DNA from 3 places in the Colwellia sp. BRX10-4 genome. Region 3 is predicted to be linked to each of the others. Evidence: predicted binding sites of a transcription regulator. Region 3 holds the regulator's gene; each other region holds the start of a gene.
What was found. Region 3 encodes sigma-54, which starts transcription at its own class of promoters, with help from an activator protein. Its sites were predicted from a motif close to GTTGGCACGNNNNTNGNNT; they were not measured.

Region 1 (8,314 bases), 230 kb from region 3:
GTCGAAGAAATTCATCGTTACGAATTCAAGCAAGTGGCTGTGTTAAATGTGCTTTATTTTGCAACTTTCGGTTCTGAGTTGGCCGTTGTTTCGATGTTACCATTATTCTTCGCTGAAACATTCGAATTAAGCATGGTGTACGCAGCGATGTTAGCCTCTACTTATGCATTTATGAATTTAATGTCTCGTCCTGGTGGTGGTTGGCTATCAGACAAGTTTGGCCGAAAGAAAACCTTATTAATTTTAACAGCAGGTTTAGCTGTGGGTTATTTTTCCATGTCTGAAATCACCGGAGAATGGCCATTAGCCCTAGCAGTAGTAACAGCTATGGCTTGTTCTTTTTTCGTGCAAGCGGGTGAAGGAGCTGTATTTGCAGCAGTCCCCTTAATTAAACGTCGTTTAACGGGACAAATTGCCGGTATGACAGGCGCTTACGGTAACGTGGGTGCGGTGGTTTACTTAACCGTATTAACTATGGTTGATTACTCGACTTTCTTTATGGTGATTGCCGCTACCGCTGTGGTAGGCTTTATTACATTACTCTTTATGGTAGAGCCAAAAGGCACAATGACTGAGGTACGTGAAGATGGCACAGTTGAATTAATTAATGTCGGTCACTAAGCTAACATGACTGTTATCAATACAGACAAGCAAACGCTCCAAAGCACGGTTGTAGATTTACAACTATGCTTTGGTGGTTTTTCTCATAAAGGTTTAAAGGCAGAAAACCAAGACGCTTTTGCTGCTATTGTGCCAAAAAAGCTTGAATTACGCGCTAAAGGCGCGGTTGTGGCGATAGCAGATGGAGTATCGAGCGCAAGTAAAGCCGCTGAAGCTTCACAACTTGCGGTCACTCAATTTATTCAAGAGTATCTTGCTACGCCCGAAACATGGTCTACACAGAAATCTGCCGCTAAAGTATTAAGCAGTTTAAATAACTGGTTGTATTCACAAAGCGGATTTGTTGATGCTCTAGTTAATCAAGACTCGCCTCAATGGCTAACGACTTTTTCAGCGCTTATTGCTAAATCAAACACCGGTTATATTTTTCATGTTGGCGATACCCGTATAACAAAATATCGCCAGCAACAATTAGAAATTATAACCCGTGATCATAATCGTAAACAAATAGGGCAACAGGATTTATTAACACGCGCATTAGGTGCTGATAGCCATTTAGAAGTTGATGTTTATCAAGTCGATTTACAGGCAGGAGATTTATTCATGCTAAGTTGTGATGGTATTCATGACTTTGTTAGTAAAGCTGCTTTTAAAACACTCTTTGATTCATTGCCGTTATCACCCAATAAGTCTGACTTAGAAGCTCTTTCTGAAAAAATTGTTGCCACCGCACTTGAGCGCGGTAGTCATGACAATGTAACCTGCTTACTGGTTTATATTGACGCGATACCGAATCGGAAACTGGCAGAAATTGAACGCGACCTGAGTTCAAAAGCGATCCCTCCGGCATTAAAAGTTGGTCAAAAGCTTGATAATTACCTCGTTAAAAAAATAATACACGCCAGTATTCGTTCACACTTGTATTTAGTCGTCGATGTTAAAACAGATAAGCCTTATGTGTTAAAAGCACCCTCTGCTAACTTTTCAGATGACGCCTTTTATTTACAAGGTTTTATGCGGGAAGCTTGGGTGGGAGAACGCATTAAACACGTTAATGTCATGCGTGTATTATCTGCTAAAAAAGACAGCCAGTTTTTATACCATGTATGTGAATACATTAAAGGTCAAACCCTGGGTGAATGGTTACATGACAACCCTAAACCTAGCATTGCGCAGGTCCGCGATATAATGAAACAAGTGATCGGCGCATTACGATCATTTCAACGTTTAGATTTAGTTCACCGCGACTTAAAGCCCGACAATATTATGATCGATGAATATGGTCAAATTAAATTGATTGATTACGGCACCGTATTTGTCGCTTCACTTGATGAAAACCAAGAAACAATAAAAGAACAAGTGCCACACGGTTCATTAAATTACATTGCGCCTGAAACCTTATTGCATATGCAAGCTGATTATCAAAGTGACCTATTCTCATTGGGGGTTATTTGTTATGAAATGTTATCTGGTGAACTTCCTTACAAACCAATGCAACGTGCTGAAGTCACCATTAAAAATTATAACGACATACAATATCGTAGCATTAAACAGTTTCGACCAGAGCTGCCCTTGTGGTTAGATTTAAGCCTTCAAAAAGCAACAGCTGCAGACCCAAGACAGCGCTATAGAGCCTTTTCAGAATTTTTTAGTGATTTAAATAAACCGAGTTCATCTGCCGTTGAAGAATACAAAAACCAACCCTTGTTAAAGCGTGATCCTATCTTTTTTTGGCAATTAGTATCAACCTTATTGTTTATTGCCTTGATGGTATCTTTAATTAATTAACCCGTTCCCCTTTGCACTTACCGCTGATGATTATGGTGCACACCTCTGGTGCGTTGATGCCTTCACTGCAGTGCAAAATCGCTGTTACAACTCACACCTAAATAACTATCTGACTGAATTTATTGAGAAAACTACTTGGTTCGTTTATTGCTAATAACAAATCATTATCTAATTCTGCTAATACAGCAGTAATTTAAAGAAGTAGGGTTCCAAAAATGAGTACACAACCTCAGAAGATCGTCGTCGTTGGTAATGGCATGGTTGGCCATCACTTTGTTGATGAAATGGCGAAACATGCCGGCTATGAAATTACCGTTCTATCAGCTGAAGACCGTTTAGCTTATGACCGCGTTCACTTATCAGAGTACTTTTCTGGAAAAACTGCTGATGATTTAGCCATGACTACGCCAGCATATTACAACGAAATAGGCGTTAATTTTTTTACCAACGCAAAAGTCACTGATATTGATAAAGCTGCAAAAACTGTTACGACTGAGTCGGGTGACATTTTCGCTTACGATAAATTAGTTATGGCGACAGGATCATACCCCTTTGTTCCCCCTATTCCAGGTAAAGAACGTGACCATTGTTTGGTTTATCGTACTATTCAAGATTTAGAAGACATTCAAGCGTCAGCTAAAGCGGGTAAAGTTGGTGTGGTTGTTGGTGGGGGGTTATTAGGTTTAGAAGCCGCTAACGCCCTTAAAGAACTAGGCCTGCAGACACACGTTGTAGAGTTTGCCCCACAATTGATGGGTGTGCAATTAGACAAAGACGGCGGCGCTTTATTGCGTTCAATGATCGAAGGCATTGGTGTTCAGGTACATACACAAAAAGCCACCAATGAAATTGTCGACGGTGAAGAATGTGTTCACCGAATGAATTTTGCCGATGGAACACATTTAGAAACTGACGTCATCTTATTCTCAGCCGGTATTCGCCCCTATGATAATTTAGCACGTGAATTTGATTTAGCGGTTGGCGAGCGAGGCGGCATTGTGGTTGATAACAACTGTAAAACCTCTAACGAAAATATTTACGCTATTGGTGAGTGTGCTTTGTGGAATAACTTTATTTTTGGCTTAGTGGCGCCAGGTTACACTATGGCTAAAGTGGCCGCCGATAACATTATTGGCGGTGAACAGCAGTTCACTGGTGCAGATATGAGCACTAAATTAAAATTAATGGGTATGGATGTAGGATCGATCGGCGATGCTCATGGCCGTACTCAGGGTTGTAAAAGCTACGTCTATTCAAACCAACCTGACCAAATTTATAAAAAAATAGTGGTCAGTGCCAATGGTAAAGAATTAATAGGTGCGGTTTTAGTCGGTGATACCAGTGAATACGATACCTTATTGCAATACGCATTAAATGGTATTGAATTACCAGAAAATCCTGACGGTTTAATTTTACCCAGCTCAGGCGAAAAACCTACCTTAGGCGTGGATGCTTTACCTAATACTGCAACTATCTGTTCATGTTTGAATGTCACCAAAGGCGATATTATTGCTGCTATTGATTGTGGCGCCGTTGATGTCGGTGAAGTAAAGTCTTCAACGAAAGCAGGAACAGGCTGTGGTGGTTGTGCCGCCTTATTGAAAAAAGTAACAGATCACGAATTAGAAAAACGTGGGGTAGAAATTAGCACTGACCTTTGCGAACACTTTGCTTACAGCCGTGTTGAGTTATTTCACATTGTGCAAGCAGAACAAATTAAAACCTTTGACCTGTTAATAGAAAAACACGGTTCAGGTCTAGGCTGTGAAATTTGTAAGCCAGCAGCAGCGTCTGTTCTCGCTTCGGTGTGGAACGATTACATATTAAAACCCGACCATGTATCACTGCAAGACACCAACGATGTCTTTCTAGGTAATATGCAAAAAGATGGGACTTATTCTGTCGTTCCCCGTATGCCAGGCGGTGAAGTAACCCCAGATAAGTTAATTGTTATTGGTGAAGTCGCTAAAGAATATAACCTATATACCAAAGTAACAGGCGGCCAACGTATCGACTTATTCGGCGCACGTGTTGACCAATTACCGGCGATATGGAAACGCTTAATTGATGCAGGTATGGAAACTGGTCATGCCTATGGTAAATCGTTACGTACGGTTAAATCTTGTGTTGGCAGCACTTGGTGTCGTTACGGCCAACAAGACAGCATGGCAATGGCCATTTTCTTAGAAGATCGCTACAAGGGCTTGCGTTCTCCTCATAAAATTAAGTTTGCGGTTTCGGGCTGTACACGCGAGTGTGCTGAAGCACAAAGTAAAGACATTGGTATTATTGCTACTGAAAACGGCTGGAACTTATACGTCAGTGGCAATGGCGGCATGAAGCCTCGCCATGGCGACTTATTCGCGACTGATTTAGATGATGAAACCTTAGTGAAATATATCGATCGTTATTTAATGTTTTATGTGCGCACCGCAGATCGTTTAACCCGTACTTCTGTCTGGTTAGAAAACCTAGAAGGCGGCTTAGCCTACATGGAGAAAATAGTTAAGGACGATCACTTAGGGATTAATGCTGAATTAGAAAAGCAAATGCAAAATGTTGTTGATACCTATCAATGTGAGTGGAAAACAACCATCGAAAGTGAAGAGCAATTAAAGCGTTTTCGTCAGTTTGTTAACTCTGACACTGTCGATGGCAACATCGAATTCGTTACTGAGCGTGATCAAATTAGACCCGCTCAAGGTGATGAGAAAAAATATGGCGTTCAAATTCAAGCCGTTGATTTAACACCTTCATAAATACGTTTACGAATAAGGAAAATAAAATGACAACAGAAAATAGCTGGCAAACCATTTGCTCAACCAGTGATTTAATTAAAAATTCAGGTGTTTGTGCATTATTAGCAAACAAAGAACAAGTGGCTTTATTCCAAGTAGGCAAGGACACCGTTTATGCTATTTCTAACTTTGATCCCTTTGGTAAAGCAAACGTTTTATACCGTGGTTTAATTGGTGAAACTAAAGGTAATATTTACGTTGCTTCACCCTTATTAAAACAGCGCTTTGTTTTAAATTCAGGAGCCTGTTTAGATGATGATACCTTAGCGATTAAAACCTACGAAACACGAGTTACTGATGGAAAGTTAGAAATATTTGGTTAAGGATTTCATCCTTTATTTTCATAAAAATCCTAGCAAAGTCAACAATGCTGGGATTTATATTTTTTTACCATTCATCATTAAATTTAAGCCTAATATGACTCACTTAGCATCGGCTACAAAAATGTCAGCATACGCGAAGATTAGTTATCCCAATCCTACATGCTAACGTGTTTAAAACAGTTAATACTGGAAGAGGTTATTTTGGTGCATCTCTGCATCAAAAACTAATAAAAACGAGTATAGAAAACAAAAGTAATAACTTAACCAATTGATATTAAATAAATTAAACTTCTGGTGTGAATTATGCTTTAATATTCTAAATATACTTAATTCTTGATTTTAATTTGAATAAATTGAAAAATAAAACCTTGTCTTTGCCTAATAAAAATACCATACATCAGGATGTTCCTTCAGGATTAAAAGTATTGCTTGCCGAAATAAACCATGCAAAAGCAAAGGTATTAATGAGCGTACTGATAAATGAGCAATATGATATCTATCATGTTGCTCATTCTGGCGTACCTTTATTAAGAGATGTTAAACAGCTAAACCCAGACGTTATCATTATTGATATAGAATCTCCAAACAGAGATATGCTTGAAAACCTTAATAAAATTTCTCAATTCGCCCCTAAACCTATCGTAGTTTTTTCAGAACAACAATGTGCCAATACTACCATTAATCAGATGGTCAAATCAGGGGTTAGTGCTTATGTGGTAGGGGAAGTTAACCAAACAAGAGTGAAGTCAATTATTGATGTGGCTATTGCGAGATTTGAGCTTTTTCAAGGACTAAAACAAGAACTTGCTGACACTAAACAAAAATTGTCTAGTCAGAAAAGTATCGATAAAGCTAAACGTTGGTTAATGGAAACAAAACAACTGTCTGAAATAGATGCGTATCACTTCATTCGAAAAATAGCGATGGATAACAGCCAAAAAATGGATGATGTTGCCAAAAATATCCTTTCTGTTGCTAGCATTTTTTAGATATTTAAAGACGTGTTAAAAAATTGTAGAGAATATCAATTATGCTTAATATTGAAAAAAAAAATATAACCCTTGGCTTTATGCCATTAACAGATAGTGCACCCTTAGTCATTGCTCATGAAATGGGATTTTTCGAAAAATGGGGGCTTAACGTAAACCTAACCAAACAAAATTCTTGGGCCACATTAAGAGATAAATTGCATAGCGGAGTTATTGACGCCGCCCAAATGTTAGCCCCTATGCCCATTGCCTGTAACTTAGGTTTACACAGACAAAAGTCAACCGTGATTGCCCCTATGATATTGAGCCGTAACGGTAATGGCATCACGTTATCGACTAAACTCTACCAAAAAATATTATTACAACACAATACCAATGAGATCAGTATGCCATTTTCGGCCAATATATTGAGACATGAAATAGAGCAACGAAAAAAAGAAGGTAATAAATTAACCTTCGCTGTCGTTTTTCCTTATAGCTGTCATCATTATCAACTTATTGAATGGCTAAAGAATAGTGATATCGATCCATCAGACATTAATTTATTAATTGTACCTCCTTCAAACATGGTGCCTTCTATGCATTCAGGGGATCTTGATGGATTTTGTGTCGGTAGTCCTTGGAATGCTAAAGCGGTTCGAGAAGGTGTTGGCATCACAGGTGTTACTTCTTCTGACTTATGGGAAGATTCACCTGAGAAGGTGCTTGGATTAATGTCTGATTGGCAAGTTAAGCACCCAGAAACAACATTTGCCTTAATATCTGCTTTATATGAAGCATGCCAATGGCTTGAAAATATTCCCAATCGCTTTGAAGCAGCGAGGTTATTGAGTCGTGCAAAGTATTTAGACACACATATCGACGTAATTGCGCCTTCATTAATGGGAAGTTGCCTAACCCTTAACAATACATCACCACGTAAAGTAGAAAGTTATCAACAATTTTCGACATTAGGTGATCCCACATTCAATAGGCCAGCACATCATTACGGTGAAAACATTGCCAAATTAATGCAAGCGTGTGGGCACATAAACAGACAACAAATAACGGATCTAGACATTGCTTCGATCTACAGGGAAGATATTTATCAAGCTGCTATATACAAGAATAAGTAGAGCCCTTATTAAAATGGAGTATCTGCCTGCAGCTCTATAGACACCAAAATAGTGCAAATACTTATCACTGTTGGAGCAAAATATTTAATCATAAACACATAAAACAAAGTAAACCACTGATTTTAAATACAATTAATAAATGGCACTAATTGTGCTTCATAGTTAATAGCGTTTTCATGTTCATTCAATCAACAGCGGTTGTTTTAACGATAAAGTGAAAATTGACTCAAAACTTATTTCGTTAAAACTAATCGCACTGCAACGACGTAGTCATTGTTAGTTTGGCATTGAAGCCCACAGTACTCGGATTGTATCCGAAGTACTGTGGGCTTTTTTATTTGGAGAAAGGTATGTTGAAAACAACTTTAAAAAATGAATATAAAAAATTATGCCGTACTGTAATTGCAGGACTATGTATTTCTGGCTCCCTACTGACTTCGTCTTTACAAGCAGCAGAGCTAGGCTACCCAGAAAAAGAAGAACTTAAATTTGGCTTTATTAAATTAACTGACATGGCCCCCATCGCGATTGCTTATGAAAAAGGCTTTTTTGAAGATGAAGGACTATACGTCACGATTGAATCACAAGCGAACTGGAAAGTATTGCTTGATGGCGTTATAGATGGTCGTTTAGATGGTGCTCACATGCTTGCTGGCCAACCCATTGCAGCAACGATTGGT
Region 2 (8,314 bases), on a different contig from region 3:
ATAACCGTGTTGCCCAAAGATTTGAATGCTATTTTAAGGGCGTTGAGTTAGCAAATGGCTTCAATGAATTAACAGATGCTGATATCCAAATTACGAGATTTGAGCAAGATAACAGTAAACGTCAACAACTAGGACTTGCTACTAAAAATATAGATGATAACTTTATTAAAGCCCTACAATCAGGCTTGCCACAATGTGCAGGAGTAGCTTTGGGTATAGACCGCTTAATGATGATTGCGCTAGAAAAAAGTGCTATTGAGGATGTAATTTCTTTTCCTATAGAACGCGCTTAAAAGTTTTGTGATACTATATCAATTGTGATATTATTCACTTATAACAGTAATCATTGTCTAATTGTAAGGGGAGTATAAAGTGCTTGATCGTATTGGAATAACCGCAACATCACTTTGTGCGCTTCATTGTATCTTATTACCGATATTGTTACCGGCACTGCCTTTACTAGGATTAAGTTTTTTAGCTGACCATGCATGGGAACATGTATTTTTATTAATAACTGCTGCACTAGGTACTTTAGCCTTGTTTTCCGGTTTTAAAAAATACCATAGAAAGCATTACCCTTTCTACCTACTTTTTTTAGGTATTGGTATTTACTGGATAAAGCATGATTTTTCAGAAGATATTCAGCCATTCTTTATTGTGATTGGCGCAAGTTTGATTGTAGCTGCCCACATCATTAACTTGAAATTGTGTAACAGTTGTAAGCAGTGTATCAGTGATACATGTGAAAGTAGCTAAACAGCTACCTTCACTACGTCATTACATATTAAGTTCTTTTAATTTTCTTGTTAGGGTATTCCTTCCCCAACCTAATTTTTTAGCCGCCTCTTGCTTTCTTCCTTGTGTATAATGAAGCGCACGCTCTAATAGTATTTTTTCAAATTCAGGCAAAGCGGTATCAATAATATTGTTATTCCCTTTGGCTAATTGCTCATCAACCCACTCTTGCAATGCAACTGGCCATGATGAAGCTTTTGCAGTAGGGTTTGTTAATGGGGTATTCTCAGCAAGTTCACTCGGTAAATCATCTAATATAATTTCTTTACCACTTGCCATTACCGTTAAGTAACGACAAATATTTTCAAGCTGACGAACATTTCCTGGCCACGCACATTGTTGTAAATAACTAAGTGTGGCTTTGTGCAGGGTTTTTTGTTCAACCTCTAATTCTTTTGCAGCTAAATGTAAAAAATGATTAATGAGCTGTTCAATATCTTCCTTGCGTTCACGTAAACTGGGTAACTGTATTCTAATGACATTTAAACGGTGAAATAGATCTTCACGAAATTCACCATTACTGACTTGAACCTCTAGGTTCTGATGTGTAGCCGCAATGATCCTTACGTCAACTTTAATAGGTGAATGACCACCAACGCGATAAAATTGTCCATCGGCGAGCACACGTAACAAACGTGTTTGAATATCTAAAGGCATATCGCCAATTTCATCAAGAAACAAGGTTCCTTTATGCGCTTGTTCAAAGCGACCCTGTCTTACGGCATTCGCGCCAGTAAACGCACCTTTCTCATGGCCAAATAACTCTGATTCAATTAAATCTTTTGGTATTGCAGCCATATTTAAGGGAATAAAGGGAGCATTCGATCGTGGACTATGCGTGTGAAGGGCATGTGCGACAAGCTCTTTACCTGTACCAGACTCGCCATTAATGAGTACACTGATACTCGAACGTGATAATCGTCCAATTGCCCTGAAAACTTCTTGCATAGCTGGAGCCGCGCCAATTATTCCAACGGGATCAGGTGCTACTATAGAGTGCTTACGTTTAGCACTTTGTTCCCGAGCATGTGTTAGCGCCCGTTTTGTTAGAGAAATAGCTTCGTCAGTATCAAAAGGTTTAGGTAAGTATTCAAATGCGCCACCCTGATAGGCATTTACAGCACTATCGAGATCTGAATGTGCAGTCATTATGATCACCGGTAGGTTAGGAAAATTCTCACTAACACGGCTAAGTAACGTCATACCATCAATATTTGGCATCTTTATATCAGAAATTATTATTTCTGGTTGTTGGTGCTCTAGGGCGATGAGTAAGTCTTCTGGTTTCTCAAAAGAGGCTACAGATATATTTGCTCCTGATAAGGCTTTTTCTAACACCCAGCGAATAGAGCTGTCATCATCTACAATCCAAACTTGCTCAACATTCATTATTATTCTCTTCTTGTAAAGGCAGTAAAATTAAAAACTCAGTATGACCTGGTCGGCTATAGCAAGATAATTTACCTTTGTGCTGTTGCACTAAGGTTTGTGAAATAGACAAGCCTAAACCTGTACCGTTATCGCGTGCAGATACCATAGGGTAAAATAGAGTGTCTTGAATCTTTTTCGGAATACCAGGGCCATTATCAATAACACTGATTTGAACACAGAGTTTTACCCGTCTTCCATTAATGGTTTTATTACTAGCGGCTCTTGTTTTGAGGGTTATGTTACAGCCCTCATCAATAATTTGAACGGCGTTATTAACAATATTCAAAACCGCTTGTTGAAGCTTATCTTGATCAAAACTTATTTCAGGAATAGAGGGGTCATAGTCTCTAATAAATTTAATATTTTTAGGGTTGTTAAAATTAATCAGCTTAAAAACTTTCTCTAAGACAATATGAATATTTTGTTCTGCCATTTGAGGTAATTGATTAGGGCCTAAAAGCTTGTCAACCAAATTAGTTAAACGGTCGGCTTGTTCAATAATCATTTCAGTATATTCTTGTTGCTCTTGCGTTAATTCTTTACTTAATAATTGTGCAGCGCCACGAAGACCGCCTAATGGATTCTTAATTTCATGTGCAAGCCCACGTATCAAATCTCGAGACGACTCCCATTGCTGGTGCTGAAATGCTTCGATACTCATTTGTTTTTGCTGATCAATCTGTTTGAATTCTAAGATTATATGTGGCTGTTTGTTGAACTCAACAGACGAGGCTGTTATTTCCACGGTAATACGGCTGTGATCAAAAAATTCAATAGTGACATCACTGTCACTAAATTCTTGGCCAGAAGTCAGCAGTTGTTCTAAACGTTCCTTTTTAATAGGAGAATTGTAGAAGACTGTTGTAATTGGTAAGTTGCACAGCTTGTTAAAACTCTTAACTAATAACGCTTCTGCTGCAGGGTTAACATATTTAATCGTTAATTTATTATCTAGCACTACAAGTGCCGTAACCATCTGATTTGGCAGCTTTTGTTGGTAGCTAAATTTTAATTGTTGATCTCTATTGCTGTTGCTAGACATAAAAACCTTTTGCACTGATGTAGTGCGACAAAATATTAATGTAGTTACATTTGGTGCAAGTTGCAGCAAATGCTACTTAATTTGCGTTATTAACCGATGCTCTATGCATATAAAAGGTTATAGGCTTTGATGATGCAATTATCTTGCCTTTATCATTAAGTAATTGCATTTTTATGATATGTTCGCCGCGATCTATATTTCGTAGCACAAACATCGAGTGAGATTGCGGAGGTTGATGGGGTTTACCATCTAAAAAAAGTTGAATAGCTAAGCCTTGTTTAAAGATAGGTTTGATACTACCTGCTATGTAAACAGAACCAGTGTTGTCTCTAACCGTGGCATTTTGTTTAGGTTGGTTAATTTCAACTTGGTAATCATCTTTGATAATTTTTGGCGTTAAATCTAGCATTGAGGTATCAATAGAAGAGGCCGTATTGGGTTTTTTTATTTCAACTTCTTCCGCACCAGCTTGAGGGCTATCAGAAAAAACTAAGATACCATCATCACTTCTCCAAACATAAATTTTGGTTGCCGTCGCAAAGGTATTACAACTAAGTAATGTGATGATTAAAGTTAATAACAATAAAGAATAACGCAAAAATTTAGCTCAACTTAAAATAGTTACCTTAAACTTATATAATTAATCGTCTATTTGCCACAAAAAAGCTCACCGAAGTGAGCTTTTTTTCATTTAATCATATAGTCAAGATTATACGCTGTAATATAATTCAAACTCTAATGGATGAGTTGTCATGTTTACGCGTTGTGATTCACCACGTTTAATAGCAATGTATGCATCAATCATATCTTTATCCATAACACCACCAGCGATTAAAAACTCATAATCAGCTTCTAAGCTTTGTAAGGCATCTTCAAGCGATGTTGCTACTTGTGGGATAGCTGCAGCTTCTTCTGCTGGTAAATCGTATAAATCTTTATCCATCGCATCACCAGGATGAATTTTGTTTTTAATACCATCAAGACCAGCCATTAATAAAGCCGTAAAAGCTAAATATGGGTTTGCTGCTGGATCAGGGAAACGAGCTTCAATACGCATTGCTTTTGGTGATGGAACAACCGGTATACGAATTGATGCAGAGCGATTACGTGCAGAATATGCAAGCATTACCGGCGCTTCAAAATGTGGAACTAAACGTTTGTAAGAATTAGTTGCTGGGTTAGTAAAAGCATTCAATGCTTTAGCATGCTTAATAATACCACCAATATAATAAAGCGCCATTTCAGATAAGCCACCGTATTTATCACCAGCGAATAAGTTAACACCGTCTTTGGCAAGTGATTGATGAACATGCATACCAGAGCCGTTGTCACCAACTAATGGCTTAGGCATGAAAGTTGCTGTTTTACCGTAAGCGTGAGCAACGTTATGAACAACATACTTGTATATTTGAACTTCATCAGCTTTTTTAACTAAGGTATTGAAGCGACATGCAATTTCGTTTTGACCAGCTGTTGCTACTTCATGGTGATGCGCTTCAACAACTAAGCCCATTTCTTCCATAACCAAACACATGGCTGAACGAATATCTTGTGATGAATCTACAGGAGACGTTGGGAAGTAACCGCCTTTAACACCTGGACGGTGACCCATATTGCCTTCTTCGTATTCAGTACCTGAATTCCAAGCAGCTTCTTTATCATCAATCTTATAGAAAGAACCACTCATATCAGTACTGAAGCGTACATCATCAAATAAGAAGAATTCTGGCTCAGGACCAATCAATACAGTATCAGCGATACCTGTGCTACGTAAGTACTCTTCAGCGCGTTTAGCAACCGAACGAGGATCACGGCTGTAGCCTTGCATTGTACTTGGTTCTAAAATATCACAACGAATATTTAATGTTACTGCATCTGTAAAAGGGTCTAATACCGCAGAATCAGCATCAGGCATCATTACCATGTCAGATTCATTAATACCTTTCCAACCTTCGATAGAAGAACCATCAAACATTTTACCGTCTTCAAAAAAGTCTTCATTTACTTGGTGATAAGGAATTGAAACGTGTTGCTCTTTACCTTTTGAATCAGTAAAACGTAGGTCAACAAATTTAACATCGTTGTCTTTGATTAAATCTAATACGGCTTGTGACATGTAAAGTCTCCAGTGTCATTAAAATAAAATACGTTTGCATTTCGCATGACGGGCATAAAGCGAAATTCATGCCAACAGATAAAACCCTTATATATAAGGTGTTAACTTATTTACTAAAGCCTGTCTGCACCACCTTTGTGCGTTGGTAGCGCCAAATTGGTGCGTCTGCTAGTTGTTGGTGCTTAAGAGTATAACAGTGCATTACGATTCGTGTATGGAGAATTTAATAGGTACTGAAATATTTGTTGCTGTCTTTGTTGACTTCGTTGCTGTATAATTCGCGCCCAATTATAGCCCTATATTCTTTTGATGAAAAAGTCTTGCAAGAAGTGAGTAAAACCCGTGTTAGATAAATTACGTAATGTTGCCATCATAGCCCACGTTGATCATGGTAAAACAACTTTGGTTGATAAATTATTAGAACAATCAGGTACCCTTGATGCCCGCGGCGGTCTTGAAGAACGCACGATGGATTCGAATGATATCGAAAAAGAACGTGGTATCACAATCTTAGCTAAAAATACGGCTATTAACTGGAACGGTTACCGTGTAAACATAGTTGATACTCCTGGCCATGCTGATTTCGGCGGCGAAGTTGAACGTGTTATGTCAATGGTAGATTCGGTTTTACTTATCGTTGATGCACAAGAAGGCCCTATGCCACAAACGCGTTTCGTAACGAAAAAAGCGTTTGCTCAAGGTTTAAAGCCAATCCTAGTTATTAATAAAGTTGATAAGCCTGGTTCTCGCCCTGATTGGGTTATGGATCAAGTTTTTGAATTGTTTGACAACCTTGGCGCTACAGATGAACAGCTTGACTTTAAAGTTGTTTACGCTTCAGCAATTAATGGTTGGGCTTCGCTTGAAGAAGGCGTAACAGGCACAGACATGACACCTTTATTTGATACTATTCTTAAAGAAGTGCCAGCACCAACAGCGGATCCAGATGGTCCATTTCAAATGCAAATATCTCAACTTGATTACAGCTCTTACTTAGGTGTAATTGGTGTTGGCCGTATTACTCGTGGTTCTGTTAAACCAAACCAACAAGTGACGATTAAATTAGCAACTGGCAAGATTCATAATGCTAAAGTTGGTAAAGTATTCGGCTACTTAGGTTTAGAAAGACTTGATATCGAAGAAGGTTTTGCTGGCGATATTATTGCTATTACTGGTTTAGGCGAGTTAAAAATATCTGATACGGTTTGTTGTCCTACAGAAGTTGAAGGCTTACCAGCATTATCTGTTGATGAACCTACTATCAATATGACTTTCCAAGTAAACACTTCACCATTTTGTGGTAAAGAAGGTAAGTATGTTACTTCACGTAACATCAAAGACCGTTTAGACAAAGAATTAATTCACAACGTTGCTTTACGTGTTGAGCAACTTCCTGATGCTGATAAATTTAAAGTATCAGGTCGTGGTGAGCTTCACTTAGGCATTTTAATTGAAAACATGCGCCGTGAAGGTTTTGAGTTAGCAGTATCACGTCCTGAAGTTATTATTCGTGAGATTGATGGTCAAATACAAGAACCTTATGAAAACGTGACCATTGATGTTGAAGAGCAGCATCAAGGACCTATAATGGAAAGAATGGGTGTTCGTAAAGCTGAATTAACAGATATGGCACCTGACGGAACGGGTCGTATTCGTATGGACTTTATCATGCCAAGTCGTGGTTTGATCGGTTTCCAAACTGAATTCATGACATTAACGTCAGGTTCTGGCTTGATTTATCATACATTTTTTGAATACGGACCTCATAAAGGTGGCGACATTGGCCAACGTAAAAATGGTGTAATGATCGGTAATGCAACAGGTAAAGCATTAACGAATGCAATATTCAACTTACAATCACGTGGTCGTATGTTAATCGGACACGGTGTTGATATTTATGAAGGTCAAGTTATTGGTATTCATAGCCGTGACAACGATTTAACAGTAAACGCTCTTAAAGGTAAGCAGTTAACTAACGTTCGTTCATCAGGTACTGATGAAGCACAAACGTTAACACCGCCTATTGTCATGTCACTTGAACAAGCGCTTGAGTTTATTGATAACGATGAGCTAGTTGAAGTTACACCACTGAGCATTCGTATTCGTAAAAAGCTTTTAAAAGAAAATGAACGTAAGCGTGATACTCGTCCTAAATAAGCCTCTTATCTAGACGATTGATAAAAACCAGCTTCGGCTGGTTTTTTTGTCAGTAAATTTCAGTAAGCCTAAACGTAATATTGCGTAAGACATGTCTTAAAAACACATAGGAAGTAACACAATACACTGTTAATAAAGTGGGTAATTGTATTTTAATTTATTGTTTTTTAATGAAAATTAATTAAGTGAGTTAGTTATGTCTAAATGTTGAGTTGACGCTAATCATTACACCTCACTGGTGAATATTAGTTTTACTGATACGATTAGTTGCATATGAACTTTAAAAGTAACGGTGCAGGGAGCAAACTTATTATGGTGCAGAGAAAATTAAATCGTTTAAATGATCTATTTGAAAAAGCTGTTGCTGATAAAGCTAACGTTATCGAACGCAGAGAGTTAAAAGTCCTTTATCAAGAGTACATTGATGATGGCAGGGAAATAACTTTGCCCATACAAGACTCTATTTACCCCCAACATGCCACAGCTTCATAACGACCAAGCGGTATCTTTAAATAATATTATTAAGAAAGGGAATTTCGAAATGTCTCCAGAGCAACTCAAAATGTTACAACGATTAAGTCAACTTTTTGAAGAAGGCCGAGCGGGTCCGAGTCAAATAAGAGAGCTGTCAAGCTTACTTACCGCGATTAACCAAAAACAAGATCGAAGTGATTTTATTGCTAATCCTCCCTTATCACACGCTAGATCAAGTAATGACACGTGATAACTTATAATCTCAGCAACATAAAATCCTACTAATAAAGAGTAAGTCT
Region 3 (8,314 bases):
AATTGTTACCGCCCTAGCCTATTGGATGCTTTCTGACGATTACTTTGGCTTTAACGAAGGCTTATCACTGATGATCGGCTTTTTTGTTTATATATTTGCGTTACTTTTTATCACCATAAGAGCCTCTAAAACTCGGCCAATTGATGATCCATTGATCATTGAAGCAGAACAAGAAGTGCCAGACGCGGTTAGCAAACCTAAATCTTTACTTTGGCTAGTCGTTGGTATTATTTTCTTACCTATGAGTGCTAGCTACCTGGTCGATTCATCCGTTTTTATTGCTAAAGCATTTGGCATCAGTGACTTAGTGATTGGTTTGACCGTTATTGCCGTTGGCACAAGCTTGCCAGAACTTGCGGCAAGTATTATGAGTATTATCAAGAAAGAAGATGATTTAGCGCTAGGGAGTATTATTGGCTCTAATATCTTTAATATTTTGGCCGTACTCTCGCTCGCTGGCTTAATTGCACCGGGCGAAGTAGATTCAGATGCCGCAGCACGTGACGCTCCTTACATGCTTGGCGTTACCGTATTATTATTTATACTGTGTTTTACTCGTCGTGCCGGAAAGTTTTGCATTGGCCGCTTAAAAGGTTTGTTATTAATAGGCGCTTTTATCGCTTATCAAGCGCTACTTTTTAGTCAAATAAAGCAATAACAAACACTATAATAGCAATTTACAAAATAAAAACGGGCTAATAATGAACGATTTTAAACAACTAGCGTTAGACGTTATTCACATAGAACAACAGGCTATTGCAGAGTTAGCCCAGTACATTGATGAGAACTTTGAATATGCCTGTCAGTTAATGTTTAACTGTAAAGGTAGGGTTATTATTGCTGGCATGGGCAAGTCAGGCCATATCGGTGGCAAGATTGCTGCAACGCTGGCGAGCACTGGTACACCTTCTTTTTTTGTTCACCCTGGTGAAGCAAGTCACGGTGATTTAGGTATGATTACCGGTGATGACGTCGTGTTAACTATTTCGCACTCGGGCGAAACCAGTGAAGTGTTAGCAATAGTGCCAGTCATAAAACGTATTGGCGCTAAACTTATTGCGATGACGGGGAATCCAGCCTCAACCTTAGCAAAACTAGGCGATACCCATGTCTGTGTTGCTGTTTCACAAGAGGCTTGTCCACTAGGATTAGCGCCAACATCAAGTACCACAGCAACCCTAGTAATGGGTGATGCACTCGCTGTTGCCTTATTAAATGCTCGCGGCTTTACCGCTGACGACTTCGCACTCTCTCATCCCGGTGGTAGTTTAGGAAAACGCCTATTACTTCGTCTTAGCGATATAATGCATAGTGGTGAGCGCTTACCAACTGTAAATGCTAATGCTAAAATTAAGGATGCGTTGGTTGAAGTATCGTTAAAAGGTTTGGGGATGACGGCGGTAGTCGACGAGAGTGGTCAATTACAAGGCTTATTCACTGACGGAGATTTACGTCGTATTCTTGATGAACGTATTGATATACATCTCGATACTATTGCATCAGTGATGACAAAAAATCCCACTGTAGCTCATCAAGATATGCTAGCCGCCGAAGGCTTAAAGATCATGGAAGACAAAAAAATTAATGGTTTAATTATTGTTAATGACAATAATATACCTATTGGCGCAATGAATATGCACGACTTACTAAAATCAGGTCTTATCTAATATGCAAACACTCTATGGCGAAATTACTGACACAGCATTCAATACCATGAAAACAATAAAGCTACTGATATGTGATATTGATGGCGTTTTTTCTGATGGCCGTATTTATTTGGGTAACGATGGTGAAGAATTAAAAGCTTTTCACACTAAAGATGGCTACGGCATAAAAGCATTAGGCGCCAGCGGTGTCGATGTAGCGGTGATCACCGGGAGAACATCAAATATTGTCGCAACACGTATGTCAGCCTTAAATGTTAAATATATAGTGCAAGGTGAAGAAAATAAATTACCCGCCTTGAAAACGATGGCTAAGCAATTAAAGTTATCCCTCGAGGAAATTGCTTATATTGGTGATGATATGCCTGATTATGAGTGTATCAAAGCCGTAGGCTTGGGTATTGCTGTTCAAGATGCCCACCCAAGTATTTTATCTATCGCAAATTACACCACTTTTAACCATGGCGGTTTTGGTGCTGTTCGAGAAATATGCGATTTAATCATGCTTAGCCAAAACACCTTAGCAAATGCTTCGGGTGCGAGTATATGAATCGACTTTATAGTTTAACTTTGTTGTTTTTTCTAATTGCGGGAGGCGTTTACGGTATAATTGAATGGAGAAATTCCTCAGCACCACAGTTACAAGCGATTGATAAGACGCTGACCCCTGATTTTATTGCCGAAAATTTACACAGTAATGTTTATAAACATCAAGGAAGTTTAGCTTATGTTGTTGATGCCCATCGTATGGAACATTACCCTGAGTTAAGTATTACCAACTTTGAGTTTCCTCAATACACACTTCATCCAAAAAATGATGCGCCCGCATGGAAAATATCTGCCAATGAAGGCATATTATACAATAACAACCGGGTGAAATTAGAAAAGCATGTCCGCCTGTTAGCAACAGATCCCGATAGCTTATTACAAGAAGTTCAAGGAAAATACTTTGAACTTGATCTAAAAACTAACATCATAAGTTCAGAACAAGAAATTAAAATTATCGGTAAAGGATTTACCATCGATGGTAAAGGTTTAATTGTCGACTTAAACACCAACCAAATGACACTAACTAAACATGTGAAATCAATTTATGAAATTGTTAAAAAATAGCCTACTGTGCTTATTGTTATCAACTCCGCTATTTTCGTCAGCTTTCGCTGAAAAATTTGATATAAAACAAAAGATTGAAATTAACGCTTCAAGACAAGCCGTTGATCTTAAAAATAAAATATTCAGCTATATTGATAACGTGGTGATCACTCAAGGTTCATTAGTTATACGTGCTGATTTAGTACAAGTGCTGACTCAATCAGGCAGTGAAGAAAAAACCTACATCGCTAAAGGGAAGCCAGCAACCTTTAAACAAACCTTAGCCGATGGCACTCCACTTAGCTTACAAGCCGACGAAATAAGATATGAGCCTGCAAATAATTTAGTGATCATTTCAGGAAATGCGCTATTACAGCAAGAAGGCAGTGAAGTTAGTGGCAGTAGAATTACTTACAATATTGCCACTCAGTATGTTAATGCTGAAAGTAAATCTAACGAACGCACTAAAACGATTTTTCAGCCAAAAGAAAAAATTAAAGCGACAACCACAGACGCGAAAACTCAGGAAAAAATTAATTTATGAGCACTAGCACCCTAATGGCAAAAGGCCTTGCCAAAGCCTATAAAGGCAGAAAAGTGGTTAAAAATGTCAGTATGCAAGTTTCAGCAGGACAAATAGTCGGTTTACTGGGCCCAAATGGTGCCGGAAAAACAACTTCTTTTTATATGATCGTTGGTTTGGTTGAAAGTGATAGTGGCGATATTATTTTAAATGACGAAAACCTGACGTTAGCGCCTATGCATGAGCGTGCTAGAAAAGGCATCGGATATTTACCACAAGAAGCCTCTATTTTTCGAAAACTCAGTGTTTACGATAATATTATGGCTATTTTACAAACACGAAAAGAATTATCAGATGCTGAACGTGAAGAAAAATTAGAACATCTTGTTGAAGAATTCAACATAGGTCATATCAAAGATAATTTAGGCATGAGCTTATCGGGTGGTGAACGCCGCCGAGTAGAAATTGCCCGCGCTTTAGCTGCTGAACCAAAATTTATTTTATTAGATGAACCTTTTGCTGGTGTTGACCCAATTTCAGTAGGTGATATTAAAAAAATTATTCTACACTTAAAAGAACGTGGCATTGGTGTGTTGATCACTGATCACAATGTACGTGAAACTCTCGATGTATGTGAACATGCGTATATTGTTAGTCATGGTGAACTTATTGCAGAAGGTACTGCAGATCAAATTCTTGCAAATCAACATGTAAGAGATGTATACCTTGGTGAACAATTCACGCTATAGTAGTCAGTAAGTGAATAATATCTTCGTATGAAAAAAACGAAAATATCCCATTAAAAATAATAGGAAGTTAATGACCTAAATGCGCCCTACTCTACAACTCCGCATAGGACAACAATTAACCATGACGCCACAATTGCAGCAAGCAATCAAATTGCTGCAACTGTCTACGTTAGAGCTTCAACAAGAAATTCAAGAAGCCTTAGAAAGCAATCCATTATTAGAAATGGATGAGTCTTCAAATAATCCCGAAGATAAAAGTACTGACAACCTTGAAGAAGCTCACACTGCCGGTACTGGTGATGTTAAAGAAGCCCCGGCTTCTGATGGTAGCGAAGACGCTACGCCTACCATTGATGAAATCACCACTACTGAAGCCATGGACAAAAACGATATCCCTGAAGAATTAAACATGGATACCACTTGGGATGATAACTACACAGCTGGTGCAGCAAGTTCAAGTTCAGGCCCCTCTTCAGAAGATTATACTTACCAAGGCGAGACCCAAGACTCTATTCAAGATCATTTGCGCTGGCAAATGGAATTAAGCCCTTTTACCGAAACAGACCGCACTATAGCGACAGCAATTATTGATGCGGTTGATGACGCCGGTTACTTAACGGTATCTAGTGAAGACATTTTAGAAAGTGTTGCCATTGAAGGAGTAGAGCTTGATGAAATAGAGGTGGTACTAAAACGTATTAACCTCTTTGATCCTGTCGGCGTCGCTGCTCGTTCAATTTCAGAATGTTTAATCATTCAACTTAATCAATTTGACCCAGCTACACCTTGGCTAGCAGAAAGTAAGTTAGTTTTGCGTGACCATATTAATCTGCTGGGTAGCCGAGACTATCGTACATTAATGCGTAAAACTCGACTGAAAGAAGACCAACTGCGCGAAGTGGTACGTCTTATTCAATCACTTGACCCTAGACCCGGCGATAGTGTGATGAAGAGTGACGACCAGTACGTTATTCCTGATGTGTCTGTTGAAAAGAAAAATGGCCGTTGGGTGGTCGAATTAAACCCTGATACTGCGCCAAAACTTTCGGTGAATCAGCAATATGCTTCGATGTCACGTTCGATGAAGTCGACAGCGGACACACAATTTATTCGCTCAAATTTACAAGAAGCTAAATGGTTTATTAAAAGCTTAGAAAGCCGTAATGATACTTTATTAAAAGTGTCAAACTGTATTGTGCAACGTCAAATTGGCTTTTTTGAACATGGTAATGAAGCCATGCGTCCAATGGTTTTAAATGATATTGCCGAAGCTGTCGATATGCATGAATCAACCATTTCACGAGTGACAACACAAAAGTACATGCATACGCCACGTGGAATTTTCGAACTGAAGTTTTTCTTCTCAAGCCATGTTGGCACCGAAAGCGGTGGCGAATGCTCATCAACAGCTATTCGTGCACTAATCAAAAAATTTGTTGCCGCCGAAATCCCAGCAAAACCACTTAGTGATAGTAAAATGGCTGATTTATTAGCCGACCAAGGGATAAATGTAGCTCGACGTACCATAGCAAAATATCGAGAGTCACTTTCTATTCCACCTTCTAACCAACGAAAAAGTTTACTTTAACGAAAAGATGAGGAATTAAGCTTATGCAAATTAATCTTTCTGGCCACCATGTTGACATTACCGAAGCTTTACGAGAAAACGTCACGACTAAGATGACAAAATTAAGCCGACATTTTGATCATATCAATAATGTACATGTTGTTCTCACCGTTGAAAAATCAAATCAAATTGCTGAAGCGACTGTTCACGTTAGTGGCTCTGATTTACATGCAAAAGCTGAAAATGCTGACATGTATGCCTCTATTGATAGTCTTGTTGTTAAGCTTGACCGGCAAATATTAAAGTACAAAGGTAAAACGAATCAGCATTAATGCTGTTTATCGCCTGTTCACTCACCAAAGAATCTAAGTAGTATAATGAAGTTGCAAGATATCCTTACCCTTGATTGCACCCTGTGTGCAATTAAGGGTACAAGCAAAAAAAAACTCCTTGAAATAATTAGCACAACTGCGGCAAAAAAATTCGACAATATTGATACTCATCAATTATTCGAAAGCTTAATGGCGCGTGAAAAAGTTGGATCTACCGGTATAGGAAATGGCATTGCGATTCCTCATGGTCGATTAACTAACACGTCACAAGTTATTGCTGTATTGCTGACCAGTGAACAAGCCGTTGAATTTGATGCGATAGACAACCGTGCTGTCGATATTATTATTGCGTTATTTGTACCCGAAGAAAACTGCCAACAACATTTAGATACCTTACAAAGTATTGCGCAAATATTTAGTACTAAACAATTCGCAAAGCAAATAAGAAAATGCAAAGATTCGCAAGAGCTTTTTACTATAATAAAGCATGCTCAACGTTAATAAAATCTAATAATAACCCAGGAAAACTCAAATGAAACTCTTGATAGTCAGTGGTCGCTCAGGGTCAGGTAAAAGTGTCGCCTTACGTGTACTCGAAGATTTAGGCTACTACTGTGTCGATAATATTCCGGTAAATTTATTGCCTGCATTAGCACATACCGTTATTAATGATTACGACAAAGTAGCGGTTAGTTTAGATGTACGTAACTTACCCAATGACCCTAATGATGTTTCAGAGATATTAGATTATCTGCCAAAAACGGTAAAACTCGATATCCTGTATTTAGATGCCGATGACTCTGATCTTATTCGACGTTTTAGTGAAACGCGTCGTTTGCATCCTTTAATTAAACAAAATATTCCACTCGACCAAGCCATCTCTTTAGAGAAAAAGCTGCTTGAGCCTATTTCGACGCGTGCGGGTTTGTATATTAATACCAGCCAGTTATCACCTCATCAATTATCTGATTTAGTGCGTGAGCGAATTTTGGGCAAAACCTCGGCATCTATGGTGGTGGTGTTTGAATCTTTTGGCTTTAAACACGGTGTACCACAAGACGCAGATTATGTTTTTGATGCACGTTTTCTACCTAACCCTTTTTGGGAAACAGACTTAAAAGGTTTTACTGGTTTAGATCAACCCGTGCGAGACTTTCTTGCTAGCCAACCGATTGTCACTAAATTTATCTGGCAAATTAACAGTTTTATGATGACGTGGTTACCCCACTTAGAAAGAAACAATCGCAGCTATATTACTATCGCTATTGGTTGTACAGGTGGAAAACACCGTTCAGTTTATATTGCGGAAATATTAGCAAACAATCTCAGAAAAGAACGCGAAGATGTTCAATCTCATCATCGCGACATTAAAATACAAAGCACTTAATAACGGTCACTGTATGCCAAAATATAATAAATCATTAACCATTAGCAATAAACTGGGATTACACGCACGTGCTGCCACTAAACTTGCCCAGTTAAGCCAAAAGCTTAATGCTAACGTTACTATTTGCTTAGAGGGCAAAGAAGCTGATGCCAGCAGTATTATGGGGTTAATGTTACTGGCCGGTGGCTTTGGGAAAACCGTAGAGGTTATTACCCAAGGAGAAGATGCTCAACAAGCACTTAACGATGTATGCCAGTTATTTTCTGATAAATTTGATGAAGACGAATGATAAAAAGACTGAATAAAAAATAAAGTTACGTTATCATTCATTATAATACCTTATCCAGCGCATCTTGACTAAGATATAGACAATATAATTTTCGTATTACTGCGGCACAGGAAAACTTTATGCCGGAAATATCAGAGCAACAACAAAATCATCAACGCCTGCAACAAGTCAATGAAGCACTTGGTAGCGGTATGTTTGTGCACGTTCGAAAATTACTACAGAACATGCCAGCCTATGATATTGCTTTAATATTAGAGTCATCTCACTCGAAAAGTCGTGCCGTTTTATGGCAACTTATCGACGCAGATAATCACGGTGAAGTACTTGAAGAACTCAATGAGGAAGTTCGAAAAGGTATTTTAAAAACTATCCGCCCTGAAAAATTAGCCGCCGTTGCTGAAGGTATGGATGTTGATGATTTAGCTGAAGTTTTACGTACTCTACCCGATAGTGTTTATCAAGAAGTATTAAGTGCTATGGATTCGCAAGACCGAGGTCGAGTCGAAGCCGCGTTGTCATTTGAAGAAGATACCGCTGGCGGTATCATGAACACTGATACCATAACAATTCGTCCCGATGTAACGGTTGATGTGGTATTGCGCTATTTACGCTTACGAGGTGATTTACCTGAAGCGACCGATTCTTTTTATGTGGTCGATGGTAAAAATCACTTTATTGGCGCCGTTTCTCTAGCGGCGATAATTACCGCCA

Region 1: a site for sigma-54 is predicted at 2,544-2,562, ahead of nirB (nitrite reductase large subunit NirB). Genes of this name have one in related genera too.
Region 2: a site for sigma-54 is predicted at 5,442-5,460, ahead of glnA (glutamate--ammonia ligase). Genes of this name have one in related genera too.

What each region holds. Positions count from the first base shown of each region.
Region 1 is NZ_JACGVZ010000001.1:251,123-259,436, reverse strand. Features, by position in the region: gene H4J67_RS01225 (NarK family nitrate/nitrite MFS transporter) at 1-621, shown strand, start outside; gene H4J67_RS01220 (bifunctional protein-serine/threonine kinase/phosphatase) at 628-2,409, shown strand; gene nirB (nitrite reductase large subunit NirB) at 2,625-5,168, shown strand; gene nirD (nitrite reductase small subunit NirD) at 5,195-5,530, shown strand; gene H4J67_RS01205 (ANTAR domain-containing response regulator) at 5,875-6,519, shown strand; gene H4J67_RS01200 (CmpA/NrtA family ABC transporter substrate-binding protein) at 6,561-7,634, shown strand; gene H4J67_RS01195 (CmpA/NrtA family ABC transporter substrate-binding protein) at 7,985-8,314, shown strand, end outside.
Region 2 is NZ_JACGVZ010000006.1:1,710-10,023, forward strand. Features, by position in the region: gene epmA (elongation factor P--(R)-beta-lysine ligase) at 1-293, shown strand, start outside; gene H4J67_RS06870 (MerC domain-containing protein) at 373-756, shown strand; gene glnG (nitrogen regulation protein NR(I)) at 778-2,184, opposite strand; gene glnL (nitrogen regulation protein NR(II)) at 2,174-3,268, opposite strand; gene H4J67_RS06885 (DUF4124 domain-containing protein) at 3,345-3,866, opposite strand; gene glnA (glutamate--ammonia ligase) at 3,978-5,384, opposite strand; gene typA (translational GTPase TypA) at 5,727-7,541, shown strand; gene H4J67_RS06900 (hypothetical protein) at 7,815-8,033, shown strand; gene H4J67_RS06905 (hypothetical protein) at 8,083-8,265, shown strand.
Region 3 is NZ_JACGVZ010000001.1:21,809-30,122, reverse strand. Features, by position in the region: gene H4J67_RS00170 (calcium/sodium antiporter) at 1-658, shown strand, start outside; gene H4J67_RS00165 (KpsF/GutQ family sugar-phosphate isomerase) at 702-1,667, shown strand; gene kdsC (3-deoxy-manno-octulosonate-8-phosphatase KdsC) at 1,669-2,214, shown strand; gene lptC (LPS export ABC transporter periplasmic protein LptC) at 2,211-2,777, shown strand; gene lptA (lipopolysaccharide transport periplasmic protein LptA) at 2,758-3,300, shown strand; gene lptB (LPS export ABC transporter ATP-binding protein) at 3,297-4,028, shown strand; gene H4J67_RS00140 (RNA polymerase factor sigma-54) at 4,108-5,616, shown strand; gene hpf (ribosome hibernation-promoting factor, HPF/YfiA family) at 5,640-5,927, shown strand; gene ptsN (PTS IIA-like nitrogen regulatory protein PtsN) at 5,973-6,428, shown strand; gene rapZ (RNase adapter RapZ) at 6,460-7,314, shown strand; gene H4J67_RS00120 (HPr family phosphocarrier protein) at 7,328-7,603, shown strand; gene mgtE (magnesium transporter) at 7,723-8,314, shown strand, end outside.